3 regions of the Burkholderia ambifaria AMMD genome follow, and region 2 is predicted to be linked to each of the others. Evidence: riboswitches for the same ligand, from Rfam matches in the RefSeq annotation. Region 2 holds a riboswitch; each other region holds the start of a gene.

Region 1 (6,008 bases), on a different replicon from region 2:
GCGTCCTCGTCGCCGGCGTCGCGCGGCGGCGACACGCTCAGCTCGTCATGCAGCCGGTGTTCGGCGATCGTCGCGAGGATCGTCTTGCGCAGCAGCCTCGCGCGCCGCGCATCGACCATCAGCGCTTCGTAGTATTCGTCGACCTGCCGTTCGAGATCCTGCAGCGGGCCGTAGTTTTCCGCGCGCGTGAGCGGCGGCATCAGGTGATCGATGATCACGGCCTGCGCGCGGCGCTTCGCCTGGCTGCCCTCGCCCGGATCGTTGACGATGAACGGATACAGATGCGGCAGCGGCCCGAGTGTCAGGTCCGGCCAGCACGCGTCGGACAGCGCGACGCTCTTGCCCGGCAGCCATTCGAGGTTGCCGTGCTTGCCGAGGTGGATGACCGCGTCGATGCCGAACGCATCGCGCAGCCAGAAATAGAACGCGAGGTAAGCGTGCGGCGGCACGAGGTCCGCGTCGTGGTAGCTCGCATAGTCGTTCTCGCCGCGCGAACGCGACGGCTGGATGCCGACGAACACGTTGCCCGCGCGCCAGCCGGCGATCGGGAAGCGCCCTTGGCGCAGCGTCGGGTCCGCGTCGGGCGGCCCCCAGCGCTCGTTCAGCGCATCGCGCACGGCGGCCGGCAGCCGCGCGAAATGCGCGACGTAATCGGCCAGCGCGAAACTCTGGAACGCGGGGCGCAGTGCGCGCACGGCCGGGTCGTTGGTCACGCCTTCGGTGAGCCGCGCGATCAGCGCGTCGCCGTCGGCCGGCAGGTCGGCTACCGCATAGCCCGCGTCGCGCAGCGCCGCGAGCACGCGCAGCGCGGACGCCGGCGTGTCGAGCCCGACGCCGTTGCCGATCCGCCCTTCGCTTTGCGGATAGTTCGCGAGAATCAGCGCGATGCGCTTGTCGGCATTGTCGAGCGTGCGCAGCCGGCACCAGCCGCGCGCGAGCGCCGCGACGAACGCGATCCGTTCGGCGTCCGGCTGGTAGCGCACGACGTCGACTTCGGTGTGCGGACACCGATACGCGAGCCCCTTGAAGCTCACCGCGCGCGTGACGATGCGCCCGTCGACTTCAGGCAACGCGATGTGCATCGCGATGTCGCGCGCGTGCAGCCCCTGGTTGTCGGCCACCCACGCGTCGCGGTTGCCGCCGGACAGGATCACCTGCAGCACCGGCGCGTCGCCGGCGAGTATGTCGGGCTCGGGGCTATCGATCGCGCCGGCCGCGAAGGCCGTGGTGTTCAGCACGAGCGCGACGCCGTGCGTGTCGCAGAGCTGCGTGATGACCTCGCGGCTCACCGCGTCCTTCAGCGACGTGACCGCGATCGGCAGCGGATTGAGCCCTTCGCGCACGAGCGCATCGGCCAGCGCGTCGAACACGGCCGTGTTCGCGGCCTGCCAGTGCGCGCGATAGAACAGGATCGCGACCACGGGTGCGCCGGGCGTCCAGCGCGCGCGCCAGTCGTCGACGCTCGCCGGGTCGCGCGCCGGGTGATACAGCGCGGCGGCCGGCAGCGGGCGCGGCGGCTCGGGTTCGTCGCCGAAGCCGAGCGTATGGAATGCGATGCTGCGCAGCAGCGCTTCGGCGTTGTGCATCCCGCCGTCGCGCAGGTAGCGCCACCACAGCCGGCACAGCGCCGGCGCGACCGTGCTCTTCGCGACGAGGTTCGGGTCTTCCTGCAGGTCGCCCGAGAACATCGCGAGCTGCTGCCGGCGCTTGGACGCCAGCGACACGGCCTGTTCGATCCCGTACGGCCAGTACGCTTCGCCGCCGAGATGATCGATCACGACCGTCTTCGCATGACGCAGCACGTCGTCGACATAGAAATCGACCGACGCGGGCTGCCGCAGGAACGTGACGTTCGCGAGCCGCACGCTCGGAAAGCCGGCCGGCAGCTTCGGCACGACGCTGGCCAGCAGCGACAAGGTCGTATCGGCCGAACTCAGGATCACGATGTCGGCCGGCTGCTGGTCGATCCGGACGACGCCCTGCGTATCGTCGACGAAGCCGCCCGGCGTGGTGCGCAGCAGATGCATCGCGCGTTACGCCTGCTGCGTCTGCGCCGCGCACGCGGCGTCGAACGCGCGCTGCAGTTCGGCCGGGTCGAGATCCTCGCCAATCAGCACGAAGCGGCTCGCGCGCGTTTCGCCGTCCTGCCAGCGACGGTCGAAATAGCTGTCGAAGCGGCGGCCGACACCCTGGATCACGAGCCGCATCGGCGCATCGGGCAGCGCCGCGAAGCCTTTCGCGCGGTAGATCGTGTGCGTCTCGACGACGCGCTGCAGCGCGGCGATCGTCGCTTCGCGCGAGCCTGCGTCGCCCGACACCACGACCGAATCGAAATCGTCGTGATGGTGATCGTGATCGCCGTCGTCGGCCGAGCCGTGATGGTCGTGCCGCAGGTGGATCGTTTCCTCCGACGCCGATTCGAGCCCGAGCAGCATCGCGAGATCCAGTTCGCCGCGCGTCGCGCGCACGATCTTCACCTGCGGCGGGATCTCTTCGCGGATCGCGGCCTCGACTTCGGCGAACTGCGCGTCGGCGACGAGATCGGCCTTGTTCACGATCACGAGATCGGCGGACGACAGCTGGTCGGCGAACAGTTCGTGCAGCGGCGATTCGTGGTCGAGGTTCGGATCGGCGCGGCGCTGCGCGTCGACGGCCTGCGGGTTCTCGGCGAACTGGCCGCTGGCGGCAGCCGGCCCGTCGACGACCGTCACGACCGCGTCGACCGTGAAGCTGTTGCGGATCGTCGGCCAGTTGAAGGCCTGCACGAGCGGCTTCGGCAGCGCGAGGCCCGACGTCTCGATCAGCACGTGATCGATGTCGGCGCGGCGCTCGACGAGCGCTTCCATCACCGGATAGAACTCTTCCTGCACGGTGCAGCACAGGCAGCCGTTCGCGAGTTCGTACAGCTGGCCCGACGCTTCGCCCTGCGCGCCCTCCGCATCGTCGCAGCCGATCCCGCAGCCCTTGAGGATTTCGCCGTCGATGCCGAGCTCGCCGAATTCGTTGACGATCACCGCGATGCGGCGGCCTTCCGCGTGCTGCAGGATGTGGCGCATCAGCGTGGTCTTGCCGCTGCCGAGAAAGCCCGTGACGATCGTGACGGGAAGCTTGCGTAGGGTCATGGTAGGTCCTGTGGCGAAAATGGAATCAGGCCGGGATCGTCGCGTCGAATGCGGCGCGGCATGTCGTCGGGCGGATCGCGGGGATGGCGCGGCGCAGTCCGGCCGGACGGCCGCACGACGCACGGAACGACGAATCGGACATGACGCTTCCTTGTGAACGGTCGGCATGGTCAATGCCGGCACGGCTGCCGCCGGCCCTGCCCGCGCCGCCTGCCGTTCGTCGCGCCGGCCCGGCGCGGCGCGCGTGCGGCGGACGGATCGGTGGAGGAAGCGGGAAACGCTCGGGTGTCGGGCATGCTGCGGCCGTGGACGATGCGCCGCCTCCCCGCGGCGCTGAACCCCAACGTTTCGGCCGGTATCCGGGCTGACGAACACGCCGCTTCGCCTTCCCGAATGCGCGGCATCCAGTGGCGGTCGTCCGCATGCGGCAGGCATGCGGCGAAGCGGCGCTGCGTCGCGCTGGGCGCGACGCGTTCGCTTACCGTTGCGGGGGCAGCACAGGTTGGCTCGACTGCGGCGCAGGCAGGCTCCCTGTTTCCCGTTTAACTGCGCGCGCCGGAGGAGCGCGCGCGAGCACCAAAACGCGTGCGAGTGTAGGCGGCGGTGCGGGGAGCGTCAAGGTGAAACGGGCCGCCGCGGGATGTCCTGCATGGCCGCGGCAGCGCGCCCGGGGCCACGTCCGGGGCCACCCCGGGCGACCGCGCGGCGGGTTCGCGCGGCCCGGGCGCTGTGCTATCGTATGCGCCGCGTTCGGTGCTCGCGCGCGCTCCTCCGGCGTGCGCAGTTAAACGGGAAACAGGAGGCGGACGTCCGCCCGGCCTGTGCTGTCCCCGCAACGGTACGCCGCCCGCGCGTCGCGGTTCCCCGCACGCGCCCAGGCCGCCCGCGATGCCACTGCCCTTCAGCGGGCGGGAAGGCTGCGGCCTGGCAAGCGGCCAGCCCGGATACCGGCCGACGCAAGGGGCGAGCCCGCTGCTCGCCGAACGCCCGATCCGCGGGGGACGGATGGGGTGCGCTTTCCGCCCGCGCTCGCGCGGGCTTCGCTCGATCCGTCATGCATTGCCTGTCCGCCGGCCGCCGATGTGCCGCTCGCTGTCCCCTTTCCACTGCCACGACACGGTGCGCGCCGTGCCGCGTCCGATGAGCCGCGCATGGCTCGTCGGCGCCGGCCCCGGCGACGCCGATCTGCTGACGCTGAAGGCCGTGCGCGCGATCGCCGCGGCCGACGTGCTGCTCGTCGACGATCTCGTGAACCCCGACGTGCTGCGCCACGCGCGCGCCGACGCCCTGATCGAGCACGTCGGCAAGCGCGGCGGCCATGCGTCGACGCCGCAGGAAACGATCGTCGCCACGATGCTCGCGCATCTGCGCGCGGGCCGCAGCGTCGCGCGGCTCAAGGGCGGCGATCCGTTCGTGTTCGGCCGCGGCGGCGAGGAATTGCTCGCGCTCGGCGCGGCCGGGTTTCCGGTCGAGGTCGTGAACGGCATCACGGCCGGGATCGCCGCCCCGGCCGCGCTCGGCATTCCGGTCACGCATCGCGGCGACGCGCAGGGCGTGATCTTCGTCACGGGCCACGGCGCGGGCGCGGACGAACCCGACTGGCGCGCGCTGGCCGCGACGCGGATGACGATCGTGATCTACATGGGCATTCGCCGGCTCGACACCATTGCAGCCGCGCTGCGTGACGGCGGCGTGGCCGGCGACACGCCGTGCGCGGCGATCGAGAACGCGACGCGTGACGGGCAGCGGCACGTGCTCGCGACCCTCGACACGATCGTCGAACGCGTGCGCGCGACCGGTATCGGTTCGCCCGCGATCGTCGTGATCGGCCGCGTCGCGGCGCTCGCCGACGATCCCGCGGTGCGCGCGGCGCTTGGCGGCCGCGCATGATGCGCGTCGCGCTCGGCGTCGGTTTCCGCGCGGGAGTGACGGCCGCGCAACTCGATGCCGCGATCCGCGCGGCGCTGGCCAGCCACCCGGACGCCGAGCCGGCCGTCGTCGCGACGCTCGCCGACAAGGCGCGTGCCCGGCCGCTGCGCACGCTGTGCGCGCGGCGCGGCTGGCCGCTCGTCGCGTTCGACGCGGCGCAGCTCGCGCAGTGCTCCGAACCGGCATTGAGCGGCCCGTCGGCGGCCGCGCTCGCGCGTTTCGGCGTCGCGGGCGTGGCCGAGCCGTGCGCGCAACTCGCGGCGCCGCAGGGCCGGCTGCTCGGCCCCAAATCCAGTCGGGACGGCGTGACGGTCGCGCTCGCCGGCCCGCTCTGAACCCTTTGTTTCGCTTTCGACAGGACGATTCCCGATGAAGACCGATGCCGAATCCCATCAGCGGATGGCCGAACGCCGCCGCGCCGGCCATGAAAAGAAGCAGGCTGCCGCCACCCAGGAAAAGGGCCTGCTGATCGTCAACACCGGCAACGGCAAGGGCAAGAGCACGGCCGCCTTCGGCATGGCCGTGCGCGTGCTCGGCCATGGCATGCGGCTCGGCGTCGTGCAGTTCATCAAGGGCGCGTTGCACACGTCCGAGCGGGACTTCCTCGGCGCGGTCGCGCAGTGCGACTTCGTGACGATGGGCGACGGCTATACGTGGAATACGCAGAACCGCGACGCCGACGTCGCCACCGCGCGCAAGGGCTGGGACGAGGCGCGCCGGATGATCGAAAGCGGCGAGTACCGGATGGTGATCCTCGACGAGCTGAACACCGTGCTGAAGTACGAATACCTGCCGCTCGACGAAGTGCTCGCGACGCTCGTCGCGCGGCCGGATTCGGTGCACGTCGTCGTCACCGGGCGGCATGCGCCCGATGCACTGATCGACGCGGCCGACCTCGTCACGGAAATGCGGCTCGTCAAGCATCCGTACAAGGAGCAAGGCGTGAAGGCGCAGCCC
Region 2 (6,008 bases):
TACATGGCATCGTGTGGTCCTGACGCGAACCGCGGTGCGATCGAACGCTCGAACCTGTCCGCACCGACGCCCGCGACCGCCCCGATCAGAACGTATAGCTAACCTTACCGAACGCAGTGCGGCCAAGCGTGTTGTACCCATACGCGGTCACGTACTGACGGTCGAACAGATTCGACAGCGTCGCCGACACCGTCAGGTGCGCATTGATCTTGTACGACGCGCGCAGATTCACGGTCAGATACGACGGCAGATACGTGGCGTTGGCCGGGTCGTCGAACGTCGTGCCGCCGTAGTTCAACGACGCGCCGGTGCTCAGTGCATGCAGGTGCAGTTCGTCCCACGTGTGGTCGATGTTCACGCTGACCGTCTGGCGCGGCCGGCGGCTGAGCCAGCTGTCGTTGGTTTCGTCCTGCGGATTGAGAATCCCCACCGCGATGCTCACCGGCGTCGTGCGGCCGAGCGTGCCCTTGTACGACAGGTCGATGCCGCGGATATGCGCACGGCCGATGTTCATCGGTGAGAACGTCGCCGGGTTGTACGCGATCAGGTTGTTGACGCGCGTGTCGTAGATCGCGGCGCTGAACGTGCCGTACGCCGTGTTCGCGTCGAGCGCGGCTTCGACCGAATCGCTGCGCTCCGGATTCAGGTTCGGATTGCCGTAGCCGGGGTAGTACAGGTCGTTGAACGACGGCAGGCGGAATGCGTTGCCGTACGACACGCGCGCCGTATAGACCGGCGTGATCGCCCACGACAGCGCGGCGTTGCCGGTGTTCACGGCTTTCCCCGCGATGATCTCGTGACGCCCCGCGACGAACATCGTCACGCTGCCGAGCGTCGCCGACTGATGCAGCGAGAACGCGGAATCGTTGCGCGTGGGCACGCCGTCCGGCACGTCGATCGGCAGGAACGCCTGCTCGCGCGTGAAGTCGTATGCGACCTTCGTCTCGCCCGACAGCGGCAGGCCGAACAGGTGGAAGCCGTGCGTCTGATGAGTCAGCGACGTCGACGAACTGATGCGCTGCGAGTCGATCCGGTCGGTCTGGATGGCCGGGTCGCTCGCATACAGGAACTGGCGGTCGTTCGCATAACCGAACGACTGGTCGAACTGCGTGTCGGGCGTAATGTCGAGATGGAACGCGATGCCGGTCGTCAGCTGATGATCGAGTTCGCGGTTCGCATAGCCGGCGTTGTCATAGGACAGGTCGGAGCGGTGATACAGCGCGAACGTCGAGATCGACCAGTTATCGCGCGCGTAACCGAGGCGCGCATCGAGATCCTGCGCGTGGTACGGATTGCGGCCGTCCTCGTGGTACGGCAACACGGGCCGCGTCGCGTCGATGCCGGCGGTGTTGTACGAGTGCAGGCCAAGCGAGTAGGTGAGCCCGCCGAGCGCGGCCAGCGGCCCCGTCGACGGCACGGTGCCCGACGTGCGCAACTGCGTGTCGAAGGTCTTGTTCGAGCCGCCGCCGAACGACACGCTCGTCTGGTTGGGCTGGCCGGCGGCGCGGCGCGTGAACAGCTGCACGACGCCGCCCATCGCGTTCGCGCCGAATGATGCGGCGGCCGGCCCCGAAATCACTTCGACGCGCTCGAACGCTTCGGTCGGCAGGTCGGCCCACGGCGCGATGCCGGTGGTCGGCGAGCCGATCCGGATCCCGTCGATGAATACCGCGACCTGGCTGGCCGACGAGCCGCGGATGCTGACCGACGCGGACGAGCCGGGGCCGCCGGTCTGCGAGACGGTCACGCCCGGCAGCATCGCGAGGGCCTGCGTGATGCTCGGCTCGCTCGGCGACAGACGGTCGAGATCGGCGCGCGTGAGCACCTGCGTTGTTGCATAGCGCTGGTCGAACGATTCGGGCAGATGCCGCGTGTCGGTCACGGCGATCGTCGGCAGGTCGGTGCCGTCCGCGGACGGGCGCGGCTGCGTGATTGTCGTATCGCCGGCGGCGTGGGCGATCGGGGAGAGCAGCGCGGTGGCGGCGGACGTGGCGAGAAGGTGGCGAAGATTCATGAGGCGGCGAGCGTGATCGTGTTGCAGGTACGGCGTGAGCGCGCGAAGACGCCGCGCATGACGGCGACGCAGCGGCGCGACGCTTCCGGCGTGGAAGCGGAGGCGGAAAGGTTGGACATTTGAAGGGTCCTGAGGTCGGGCCGTCCATGCAACGGGGCGACCGCCAAAGGCGGTGCTGGCGCATCGGGACACCCCGCCCGGTGCGGCTGCTTGGACCTCGGGTCGATGGCAGGTCTCCTGGCTCGCGGGTCGTTATTCGCGCCGGCCTTCCCGGTTTCCCAGTGGCGTGTGGTGGCGCGGATTCGCCGCTTACAGTTGCGGGGGCAGCCGCAGATTCGAGGCGCTGCCTCTCCTGCGTTCCCTTTTGATCCCGTTCCCGGGAACCATCAGCGCGCAAGCGTAATGGCGAGCGCTCCGGCGCGTCAATCGTTGGCGGCCGACGGGATGCGAAAAAACGTCAGTGTTCGTCGAATGCTTTCGAAGTCCTTTCTTTTTTCGACGGCACTCGAACCGCATTCACGTCTGATGAAACGGAACGTCGGCCGCGCTGCAATCGCGTCGGAACCGGCTCGGCGCGATGCCCGTCCATCGCACGAACGCCCGCCGGAACGCTTCCTCGCCGCTGAACCCGAGATGCGCGCCGATCCGCTGTTGCTGCTCGCGCCGGGCCCGGTGCAGTCGGGCATCTTCAACGACCCGCTCGGCGCCGCGCACGACCGCCCGAAGTGCAAGCTTTCGTCGATACGATGCGCGCGATGCTGAACGCGCACGGACTTACGCCCGACGCGTTCGGCGCGCGGGTGTTCGATGGCATTCGAGACGGGCGTTACTGGCTGATTCCGCAACCGGAGACGATCAACGGCGCGCTGCAGCGGCGCACTGCGGATATCCTCGCCGCACGTGATCCATCGCTGCCGTCGTTGTGATGTCGTTGTGATGTCGTAATAGGGGCCGGCCGTCCGACGCGGCCGGCTCACGTTTACATATGCGAGCCCGAGCGCGTGCGGCCGCTGGGATCGCCACCGCGATCGGGCGGCGTATTGTTCTGATCGATCTTCGCGAGCACGAAGCCGGCGGGCGGCAGCGCGGCGGGCGAACGGTGGGTGGCGTGCGCGACGGGGCCTTGCGGCAATGCGGCGGGAAGGCTGGATGACGTAACGCCCGGTTGAGCGAACGCCGAAAGGGAGGCTGCCGCGAGGGCGGCGGCGACGATCGCGTGCGTGTTCATGACGACTCCTTCTTCACGACTGAATGCGGGACACCTAATCAGTCTAGAGCGCGAAACTTAACGCGCCGTGAAGAAGCGGCGGCACGCGGATGACAGGATATTCATCCAGGCCATCCGCGCGCCACGACGGTCATGCCGAGGCGGACACGAGCGCGCAGAAGTTCTCGAGATCGACGTTGCCGCCGCTGATCACGATGCCGACGCGCTTGCCCTTCAGTTCATCCTTCATCCGGCGTGCGGCCGCGAACGACAGGCAGCCGGTCGGCTCGACGACAATCTTCATACGGGTCGCGAAGAAGCGCATGCAGTCGACCAGCTCCGCATCGGTCGCGGTCAGGATGTCGTCGACGTCGCGCCGCAGGATCGGAAACGTCAGGTTGCCGAGGTGCTGCGTCTGCGCGCCGTCGGCGATCGTGCGCGGCGTGTCGATATGGACGATCGAGCCTGACCGGAACGACTGCTGGCCGTCATTGCCGGCTTCCGGCTCGACGCCGTACAGCTTCGCGTGCGGCGACAGCGCGCGCGTCGCGAGCGCCGTGCCTGACAGCAGGCCGCCGCCGCCGAGCGGCGTGAACACCGCGTCGAGCGGCCCGACCTCGTCGAACAATTCCTTGGCTGCCGTGCCCTGGCCCGCGATCACGTCCGCATGGTCGTACGGCGGGACCAGCGTGAGCCCGTGTTTCTCAGCAAGCTCGCGGCCGATCTGTTCGCGGTCCTCGGTGTAGCGGTCGTAGGTCACGACGTTGCCGCCGTAGCCGCGCGTCGCGGCCATCTTCGCGGCCGGCGCGTCCTGCGGCATCACGATCGTCGCCGGAATGCCGAGGATGCGCGCCGACAGCGCGATCGCCTGCGCATGGTTGCCGGACGAAAACGCGACGACGCCGTTGCGGCGCTGCGTCGCGTCGAAGCGCGACAGCGCGTTGAACGCGCCGCGGAACTTGAATGCGCCCATGCGCTGCAGGTTCTCGCACTTGAAGAACACCTGTGCGCCGAGCGCTTCGTCGATCGTGCGCGACGTCATCACGGGCGTGCGGTGCGCGTGGCCTTCGAGCCGTGCCGCGGCTGCTGCTACGTCGTCGTAGGTGGGAAGGGTCGGAGTGTTCATGAAGGTCGCTCGTCGGAAGGGTCGTTCAATGGGGCAGCAGGGCGCGCATCATTTCGCATCGTTGTAGACGGTGGCGCGCGACACGCCGAGGTGCTGCGACACGATTTCCATCGCGCGGCGCACCTCGAGGAAGCCGTCGGCCTTCAGCGCGTGCATCAGCTCGCGGCGCTGGTCGGTCTTCAGCTCGCGTGGGGTAGTCGCCAGGCGCGTCGCGAACGCATCGATGCGCTGCCGGATCGCGTCCGCGCCGGCCGGGTCGAGCGTTTCTGCGACAGGTTCGCCTTCGGTGCTGCAGAACTGGTTCAGCATGCCCTGGAAGCCGCGGAACAGCGTGACGTCCGCGTTCAGGCACAGCGCGGCCACGTAGCGGCCGCTCGAATCCTTGATGCCGATCGACGTGCTTTTCGCGGTGCGGCCGTCGGCGAAGCGGTTCGCGTAGTTCGCGAGCACCTGCGGGTAGTCGTCGTCCTCGATGCGCGCGAGCCCGAGTTCGGTCGCCGGATCGCCGACCGCGCGGCCCGACAGGTTGTTGTGGATCGCGAGGATCGCGTGTTCCGGCGTGCGCAGGTCGTGCACGACGACCTCGGTGAACGGCGCGAACATCGCGCCGAGCCCTTCGGCGATGCGCAGCACCTGCTCGATCAGCGATGCCTGCTCCAGTTGCGGTCGGGGGCGGGGCGTGGTCATGCGTTGGCCTGCAGTGCGGGCGCGTTGGCGACTTCCGGCCGCGTGATGTCGGCGAGCAGCGGGCGGGCGATCCGCACGTAGTCGGACGCGTCGAGCACGACCGAGCGGTCGAGGCGGCCCGCGTTGAACGCGATTTCGTCGTTGAGTTCGATGAGAGCCGGGTCGACGACGAGCGTCACGTTCGCGTCGAACACGAACGGCGGCACGGCGCCCATCACGCAGCGCGTGACCGCGGCCGCGAGTTCGGGCGGCGCGAGCGTCGCCTTGCGGCGGCCGAGCGCGTCGGCGACCTTGCGGAAATCGATCTTCAGATGGCCGGGGATCACCGCGAGCGCGGTGGCGTCGCCGCCGTCCTTGAATGTGCAGAGCATCGCCTTCGCGCCCTGTTCGGGACGCGTGCCGCGAATCGCGGCGATCACGTCGGATTTGCCTTCGGCCGGGTGCTCCATCACGCGGAACCGCGCGCCGGAGGTCGTCAGCAGCTCGCGCAGCGCGTCGAAAACGGGATAGTCGCTCATGTCGCTCATGTCGTTCCGGGCAGGAGGCGCGCGTTCGGCGCCGTCGATGGATTGTCCAAGTATAGACGTTTTGTCATGTGCAGGGCAAAAGCCCGGAGCATGGATCGCCCCGTGTGTCGTCGCACCAACAGCCGAAAGGTCGTTTCATATCGCGGAACGCCGGTCGAATTTCCGGCGCGTGGCCGTCCCGCCGCTTGAAAACTTGTTTTGCATCGCAAAAACGCGCGCTTATCTCATTGAAAAACAAGCGAAATTTATATCTTATGTCTTATATAAGAGTTGGTCGAAAGGGAACCGGGCGACGTTACTATTAAGTCCATGCAGTTCGCTTCGTCACACGGAGCGGGCACGCTGAACCCTTTACTCAAATGCGCTTCGTTCCCAGGAGATAGACATGTCCCAATATCAAGACGACATCAAGGCAGTGGCTGGTTTGAAGGAGAAGCAAGGCAGCGC
Region 3 (6,008 bases), on a different replicon from region 2:
CGAGATCGGCTTGCGCCGCATGCCGCAGGCGCATCTCGATCACGTCCCACGGCTTCAGGTTGTCCGACAGCGAGATCGCGCAGAAATCGTGGCCGAGCGGCGCGCCGGCCTCCGCGGCGGTCGCGAGCGACGCCGATACGCCGGGTTCGACGCGCAGCTCGACCGCCGCCCAGCGCGGGTCGCGCGCTTCGTCGAGGGCTTCCAGCACGGCCGCGGCCATCGCGAACACACCCGGATCGCCCGACGACACGACCGCGACGCGCCGGCCCTCGGCCGCCAGTTCGAATGCGTGGCGCGCACGCTGCATTTCCTCGCGATTGTCGGTGCCGTGTACGCGCTGGTCCGCGCGGAACGGGCCGGCCATCGTCACGTAGGTCGTATAGCCGAGGATATCGGTCGCTTGCGCGAGCGCGTCGCGTGCGGCGGGCGTCAGCCATGCGGTATCGCCCGGGCCGAGGCCCAACACCGTCAGGCGGCCGCGCGCGCGGCCGAGCGTGGCGGGATCGACGGGGTGTGCAGCGACCGCGCAGGCGAGGCCGTCGGACGTTGCGCGCAGCGTGTGCGCGACGCGCAACGTGCTGGCGAGCAGTGCGGCGGCATCGGTGTTGCGGTCATCTTCGCCATCGCCATCGCCATCGCCATCGACAACGCCTTCGCCTTCGACAACGCCTTCGCCTTCGACAACGCCTTCGACATCGCCGAAGCGCAGCGGCACGCCCAACGTGTGCGCCGCCGCTTCGACCCGCGCATCGCCGAGCAATGTCGCCGGCGCGACGAGCGCGGCGAGCGCCAGCCGTGCGAGGCCGTGTGCATCGAGCAGCGCATCGATGCGTTCGGCGAGCGATGGCGATGCGTCGGCCTGCACGCCGCGCGCGTCGATGCCGACCACCACGCTGCGCGGATGGATCACGAGTTCGTCGCGCGCGCCGCGCCACGCATCGGGCGTCACGCGGATCGCATGCGCGGCCGCGTCGTCGCGTGGCAGCGCGACGTCGTCGAGCCACGGCGCCGCGCCGTCGATGCGCGTGGCCGCGCCCGCGAGCAGGTCGGACACGAAGCGCTTGCCCTGCTGGAGATCGGCGAGCGCATAGCCGTCGGGCGGATTGAGCACGCACGCGCCGAAGCGCAGTTCGCCGCTCGTCGTGATCGCCGGCACGACGCCGAGGCATTCTGCGATTTCGCGCGCGATCAGGTTCACGCCCGTCAAACCGCCGAGCAGCGGCACGACGGCCGAGCCGTCTTCCGCGACCGCGAGCACCGGCGGCTCGACACCCTTGTCGGCGAGCGCGGGCGCGACGCAACGGATCACGATGCCGGCCGCGCACAGCGCGACGATCGGCAGGCCGCGCGCGTACAGCTCACGCAGGTGCGTGCCGAGTTCGTCGAACGGCACGTCGGCGTCGACGCGCGACGCGAGCCCATGCACGCGAGCACCCGGATAAAGCGCCTGGATGCGCCGCGCGATATCGAGCGCGCCCGCGCCGAGAATCACGATCGCGGGCGGAGTCGTCATCCTTGCCATTTTTCCCCCGGCACGACGAGCAGCGAGAAATACGGCGACGCCATCGGATCGACTTCGTCGAGCGGCACGATGCGCTGGGCCGCCATCGTCGCGCGCTCGACGTACAGCGCGCGCTTCGCGAGCCCGAGTTCGTCGAGCACGCGCCGCACCTTGTCGAAGTTGCGGCCGAGCTTCATCACGACGGCCGCGTCGGCCTGCGCGAGCCGCGTGCGCAATTCGTCCTCCGGCAGCACGCCGGACAGCACCGACAGGCTCTGGTTGCGATAGACGAGCGGCTGGCCGAGCACGGCCGTGCCGCCGAGCATCGCGCATACGCCCGGGATCACTTCGGTGTCGTAGCGCGTCGCGAGGCGATCGTGCAGGTACATGTACGACCCGTAGAAGAACGGATCGCCTTCGCAGATCACCGCGACGTCGCGCCCGGCGTCGAGATGCGCGGCGACGATCTCGGCGGCCGTGTCGTAGAAGTCGGCGATCACCGTCTCGTAGCAGAGCGGCGGCGGCAGCGCCTCGGTCGTCACCGGATAGACGAGCGGCAGTTGCGTCTGCGCGTCGAGCAGGTGCGCTTCGACGATCCCGTACGCATTGCCTTTCTTGCCCTTTGCGACGAAATACGCGACCACCGGCGCGGCCTGCAGCACGCGCAGCGCCTTGATCGTCATCAGTTCAGGATCGCCCGGGCCGACGCCGACCCCGAACAGGCGTCCGCGCGGGGCCGTCATTCGGCCTCCGTCGCGAGTGCGTTGACGGCGGCGGCGGCCATCGCGCTGCCGCCGCGGCGGCCGAGCAGCGTGACGTAGGGCACGCCGCGGCTCTCGGCATCGAGCAGCGCCTTCGATTCGGCCGCGCCGATGAAGCCGACCGGAAAGCCGAGGATCAGCGCGGGGCGCGGCGCGCCGGCGTCGATCATGTCGAGCAGGTGGAACAGCGCGGTCGGCGCATTGCCGATCACCACGACGCTGCCGTCCAGATCCGGGCGCCACAGTTCGAGCGCCGCGGCCGAACGCGTGTTGCCGAGATGCCGCGCGAGATCGGGCACCTCCGGTTCGCCGAGCGTGCAGATCACGCGATTGCCGGCTGGGAGCCGCGCGCGCGTGATGCCTTCGGCGACCATCCGCGCGTCGCACAGGATCGGCGCGCCGGCCGCGAGCGCTGAGCGGCCCGCCGTGCCGGCACCGGCCGAGAAGCGCAGGTCGTAGACGACATCGACCATCCCGCACGCGTGGATCACGCGCACCGCGAGTTTCTCGAGATCGGGCGGAACCTGCGACAGGTCGGCCTCGGCGCGGATCGTCGCGAACGACTGGCGGTAGATTTCCTGCCCGTCGCGAATGTAGTCAAGCATCGGTTGTGGTGTCCTGGCTATGCCGCAGGTCCGTCAATCGGGCCGCGGCCTGGTCAATCGTCAGATGGCGCGCGAGCGGGGCGCCGAGGCCCGTGGCGGCGTCGCGCCGGTAAAGGTCGTAGCGTGCAGGCGCAACCGCGACGAGCGTGTACGTCGCGGGGTGCGGCAGCGCGCAGTGGCGCTCGCAGCCCGTCAGGTGCACGTCGACCGGATGGCCGACGCGCGCGGCCAGCGCGAGTGCGTCATGTTTGGTATCGGCGCGCGCCTTCGCGCAGCCCGCGCTGCCGGTGCAGGCAACCAGCGCCGCCAGCGGGTCGGACGGCGTGCACACGAGACCGAGCGACGCGAGCGCATCGAGCACGACCGGCGCGCGTTCGCGCCGCACGCCGTGCACGAATACGCCTTGCCACGGCGTCATCGACAGCGTGGCGTCGCCTTCGGCTTCAGCGAGTGCCGCGAGCCGTTCCAGTTGCGTCGCGTCGAGCCGACCGAGCACGAACTGCGCGCCGACGCTGCAGCGCGCCGCGTCGAGCGACGGCCGCGCGCCGAAACGCAGCGCGGCATCCGCGGGCATGCGCCGCCAGCCGGCCAGTGCGGGATCGGCCGCGAGCGGGAAGGGTGCGTAGTGCTGCGCGCGCTCGCGCAACGCCCGTTCGCCGCCGGTCGCGAGCAACGCGCGCATCCGCGTGACGTCGGCCGGTGCAAGATCGAGGAATGCGAGCAGCAACGCGCGCACCAGTGCGACGGCCTGGTCGGGCGCCACGTCGAACCAAGCGGGCGAATCGTCGGACGAGACCGGCGGACAGCCGGCCAGGCCCGCGGCGATGCGCAGCGCGCCGTCGCCGCGACGTCGCGCGGCAAGCCAGATATCGTGCGGGTGATCGAGCGCCGCGACCGATTCGCCGCCGTCGAGCTGGATCGAGAATTTCGGCGACAGTTCGCCGCGGCGCGGCTCGTGCGTCAGCATGTCGAGCAACGGCCGTGCGAGGGCGCGGCTGTCGAGCAGCGCGGCGGGATCGAGCCCGGCGAGCGGGCTGAGCATCAGGTTGCGGACGTCGTCGCTCGCGGCGAGCGCGGCCTTATCCTGAGCGACATCGGCGGCATTGGCGGCATCGGCGGCATCGGCGGCGCTCGTACGTGGGCCGAGGCCCGCGTCGAGCAATGCACCGGCCAGCGCATCAGCCGCGCCGTCGCGAATGCCGCGCAACTGGAGATTCGCGCGATTGGTCGCGTCGATCGCGCCGGAGCCGTAGCTGCGCGCCGCGGCGGCGATCGCGCGCGCCTGCCGCGCGTCGAGCCGGCCGCCCGGCAGCTTGATCCGGCACAGCCCGCCGTCGGCGGCCGCGACGACGCGCACGAGCCCCGGGCAAGCCGACGGGCGCACGACGGGCAACGCAGGAATCGAAACGGGGGCGGAACTCAACGGGATACCGGGCAGTGTGGCGCCGCGGCCAACGCATCGGTACACCCCGCCCGACGCCGACTGGCACGCACGCACTTTCAGGCCGGCAGGTCTCCTGGCTGACAGGTCGGCGCCGGCTCCCGGCCTTCCCGGTGAAACCAGTGGCATGAGGGGGGAGATCGGCTCGCTGTCTACAGTTGCGGGGGCAGCCACAGCAGCGCGATACGCGCCCTGTGTTCCCTCTTCGGCCCCGAAGGGCACCGGCGAACGAACGGCCGTAGGATACCCGATTTCACCGGCGCTTCGCGACCGTCGATCGGGCGCCATGACTGAAGCGAAACGCGGCCCGGCGCGGGCAGTCCCGCAGATGAAACGCGCGGTGGAACACGGTACCATGCCGACTTTCGCAACGCGGACGGCCGCACCGGCGCCTTCACGGCCGCCGTGCGGCGACTCGATGGAATCGGACGATGGGGAAGGGTGCATGACGGCGTGGCTGACGGTAGTGGGCATCGGCGACGACGGTTACGCGGGGCTCGGGCGCAGCGCGCGGCGCGCGCTGCTCGACGCGACGCGGGTCGTCGGCGCGAAGCGGCACCTCGACATGCTGCCCGCGCGGCTGCGGGCCGCGCGCGAGCCATGGCCGTCGCCGTTCGACGTGTCGGGCCTGCTCGCGCGACGCGACGCGCCCGTCTGCGTGCTGGCAAGCGGCGACCCGATGCTGTTCGGCGTCGGCGCCACGCTCGCGCGCGAGCTATCCCCAGACGAATGGCGCGTGCTGCCCGCCCCGTCGTCGCTGTCGCTGGCGGCCGCACGGCTCGGCTGGGCGCTGCAGGACGTCGGCGCGGTGTCGCTCGTCGGCCGACCGCTCGCGACGCTCGTGCGCCACCTGCTGCCGGGCCGGCGCCTGTTCGTGCTGAGCGCCGACGGCCGCACGCCGGCCACGGTCGCCGCCGAACTCACGGCGCGCGGCTTCGGCCCGACCCGCATCAGCGTGTTCGAACATCTCGGTGGCCCGCTCGAGCGGCGTCTCGATGGTCTCGCGCAAGACTGGCCCGTCGCCGAAACCGCCGCGCTCAACCTGATCGCGCTCGACTGCCGGGCCGGCCCCGATGCGCCGCGCCGCGCGCTCACGCCCGGTCTGCCCGACGACGCGTACCGCCACGACGGCCAGCTCACCAAGCGCGACATGCGCGCATTGACGCTCGGGCGCCTCGCGCCCGCACCCGGCGAACTGTTGTGGGACGTCGGCGCGGGCAGCGGCTCGATCGGCATCGAATGGATGCGCGCGCATCCGTCGTGCCAGACGATCGCGATCGAGTCGCATGCGGAGCGTCAGCGCTTCATCGAGCACAACCGCGACGCGCTCGGCGTGCCGGGGCTGCAACTCGTCGCGGGGCGCGCGCCCCACGCGCTCGCGGGGCTCGCCGCGCCGGACGCGATCTTCATCGGCGGCGGCGCGAGCGCACCCGGCGTGCTCGATGCATGCTGGTCGGCGCTGAAGCCCGGCGGCCGGCTCGTCGCGAACGCGGTCACGCTGCAGGGCGAACTGGCGCTCGCGGCTTGGCGCGACGTGCATGGCGGCACGCTCACGCGCGTGTCGCTCGCGCATGCCGAGCCGCTCGGCCGTTTCGACACGTGGCGGCAGCCGTTGCCGGTCACGCTGTACGACGGGCGCAAGCCCGATCCCGCGGCAACGGAATTCACGGGCCCCGCGTGATGCGCGACGAAACCCCCGA

What was found. A riboswitch is a leader RNA that binds a small molecule or an ion and turns the genes downstream of it on or off. The one in region 2 is predicted to bind cobalamin.
Region 1: linked by a shared signal. The riboswitch ahead of cobW (cobalamin biosynthesis protein CobW) and the one ahead of BAMB_RS19500 (TonB-dependent receptor domain-containing protein) in region 2 are both predicted to bind cobalamin.
Region 3: linked by a shared signal. The riboswitch ahead of cobG (precorrin-3B synthase) and the one ahead of BAMB_RS19500 (TonB-dependent receptor domain-containing protein) in region 2 are both predicted to bind cobalamin.

What each region holds. Positions count from the first base shown of each region.
Region 1 covers NC_008390.1:1,719,154-1,725,161, reverse strand. Annotated here, with positions in the region: gene cobN (cobaltochelatase subunit CobN) at 1-2,027, opposite strand, end outside; gene cobW (cobalamin biosynthesis protein CobW) at 2,034-3,122, opposite strand; cobalamin riboswitch at 3,456-3,718, opposite strand; cobalamin riboswitch at 3,856-4,092, shown strand; gene cobA (uroporphyrinogen-III C-methyltransferase) at 4,263-5,012, shown strand; gene BAMB_RS07855 (cobalamin biosynthesis protein) at 5,009-5,386, shown strand; gene cobO (cob(I)yrinic acid a,c-diamide adenosyltransferase) at 5,421-6,008, shown strand, end outside.
Region 2 covers NC_008391.1:774,956-780,963, reverse strand. Annotated here, with positions in the region: gene BAMB_RS19505 (LysE family translocator) at 1-23, shown strand, start outside; gene BAMB_RS19500 (TonB-dependent receptor domain-containing protein) at 86-2,014, opposite strand; gene BAMB_RS35410 (hypothetical protein) at 2,000-2,137, shown strand; cobalamin riboswitch at 2,225-2,417, opposite strand; partial or broken gene BAMB_RS35930 (helix-turn-helix domain-containing protein) at 2,531-2,662, opposite strand; gene BAMB_RS19490 (hypothetical protein) at 2,770-2,940, shown strand; gene BAMB_RS19485 (hypothetical protein) at 2,994-3,242, opposite strand; gene BAMB_RS19480 (threo-3-hydroxy-L-aspartate ammonia-lyase) at 3,373-4,347, opposite strand; gene BAMB_RS19475 (helix-turn-helix transcriptional regulator) at 4,396-5,034, opposite strand; gene BAMB_RS19470 (YbaK/prolyl-tRNA synthetase associated domain-containing protein) at 5,031-5,552, opposite strand; gene BAMB_RS19465 (isocitrate lyase) at 5,947-6,008, shown strand, end outside.
Region 3 covers NC_008390.1:1,738,295-1,744,302, forward strand. Annotated here, with positions in the region: gene cobJ (precorrin-3B C(17)-methyltransferase) at 1-1,513, opposite strand, end outside; gene BAMB_RS07940 (precorrin-2 C(20)-methyltransferase) at 1,510-2,244, opposite strand; gene BAMB_RS07945 (precorrin-8X methylmutase) at 2,241-2,867, opposite strand; gene cobG (precorrin-3B synthase) at 2,860-4,251, opposite strand; cobalamin riboswitch at 4,358-4,549, opposite strand; gene BAMB_RS07955 (bifunctional cobalt-precorrin-7 (C(5))-methyltransferase/cobalt-precorrin-6B (C(15))-methyltransferase) at 4,754-5,989, shown strand; gene BAMB_RS07960 (cobalt-precorrin-5B (C(1))-methyltransferase) at 5,989-6,008, shown strand, end outside.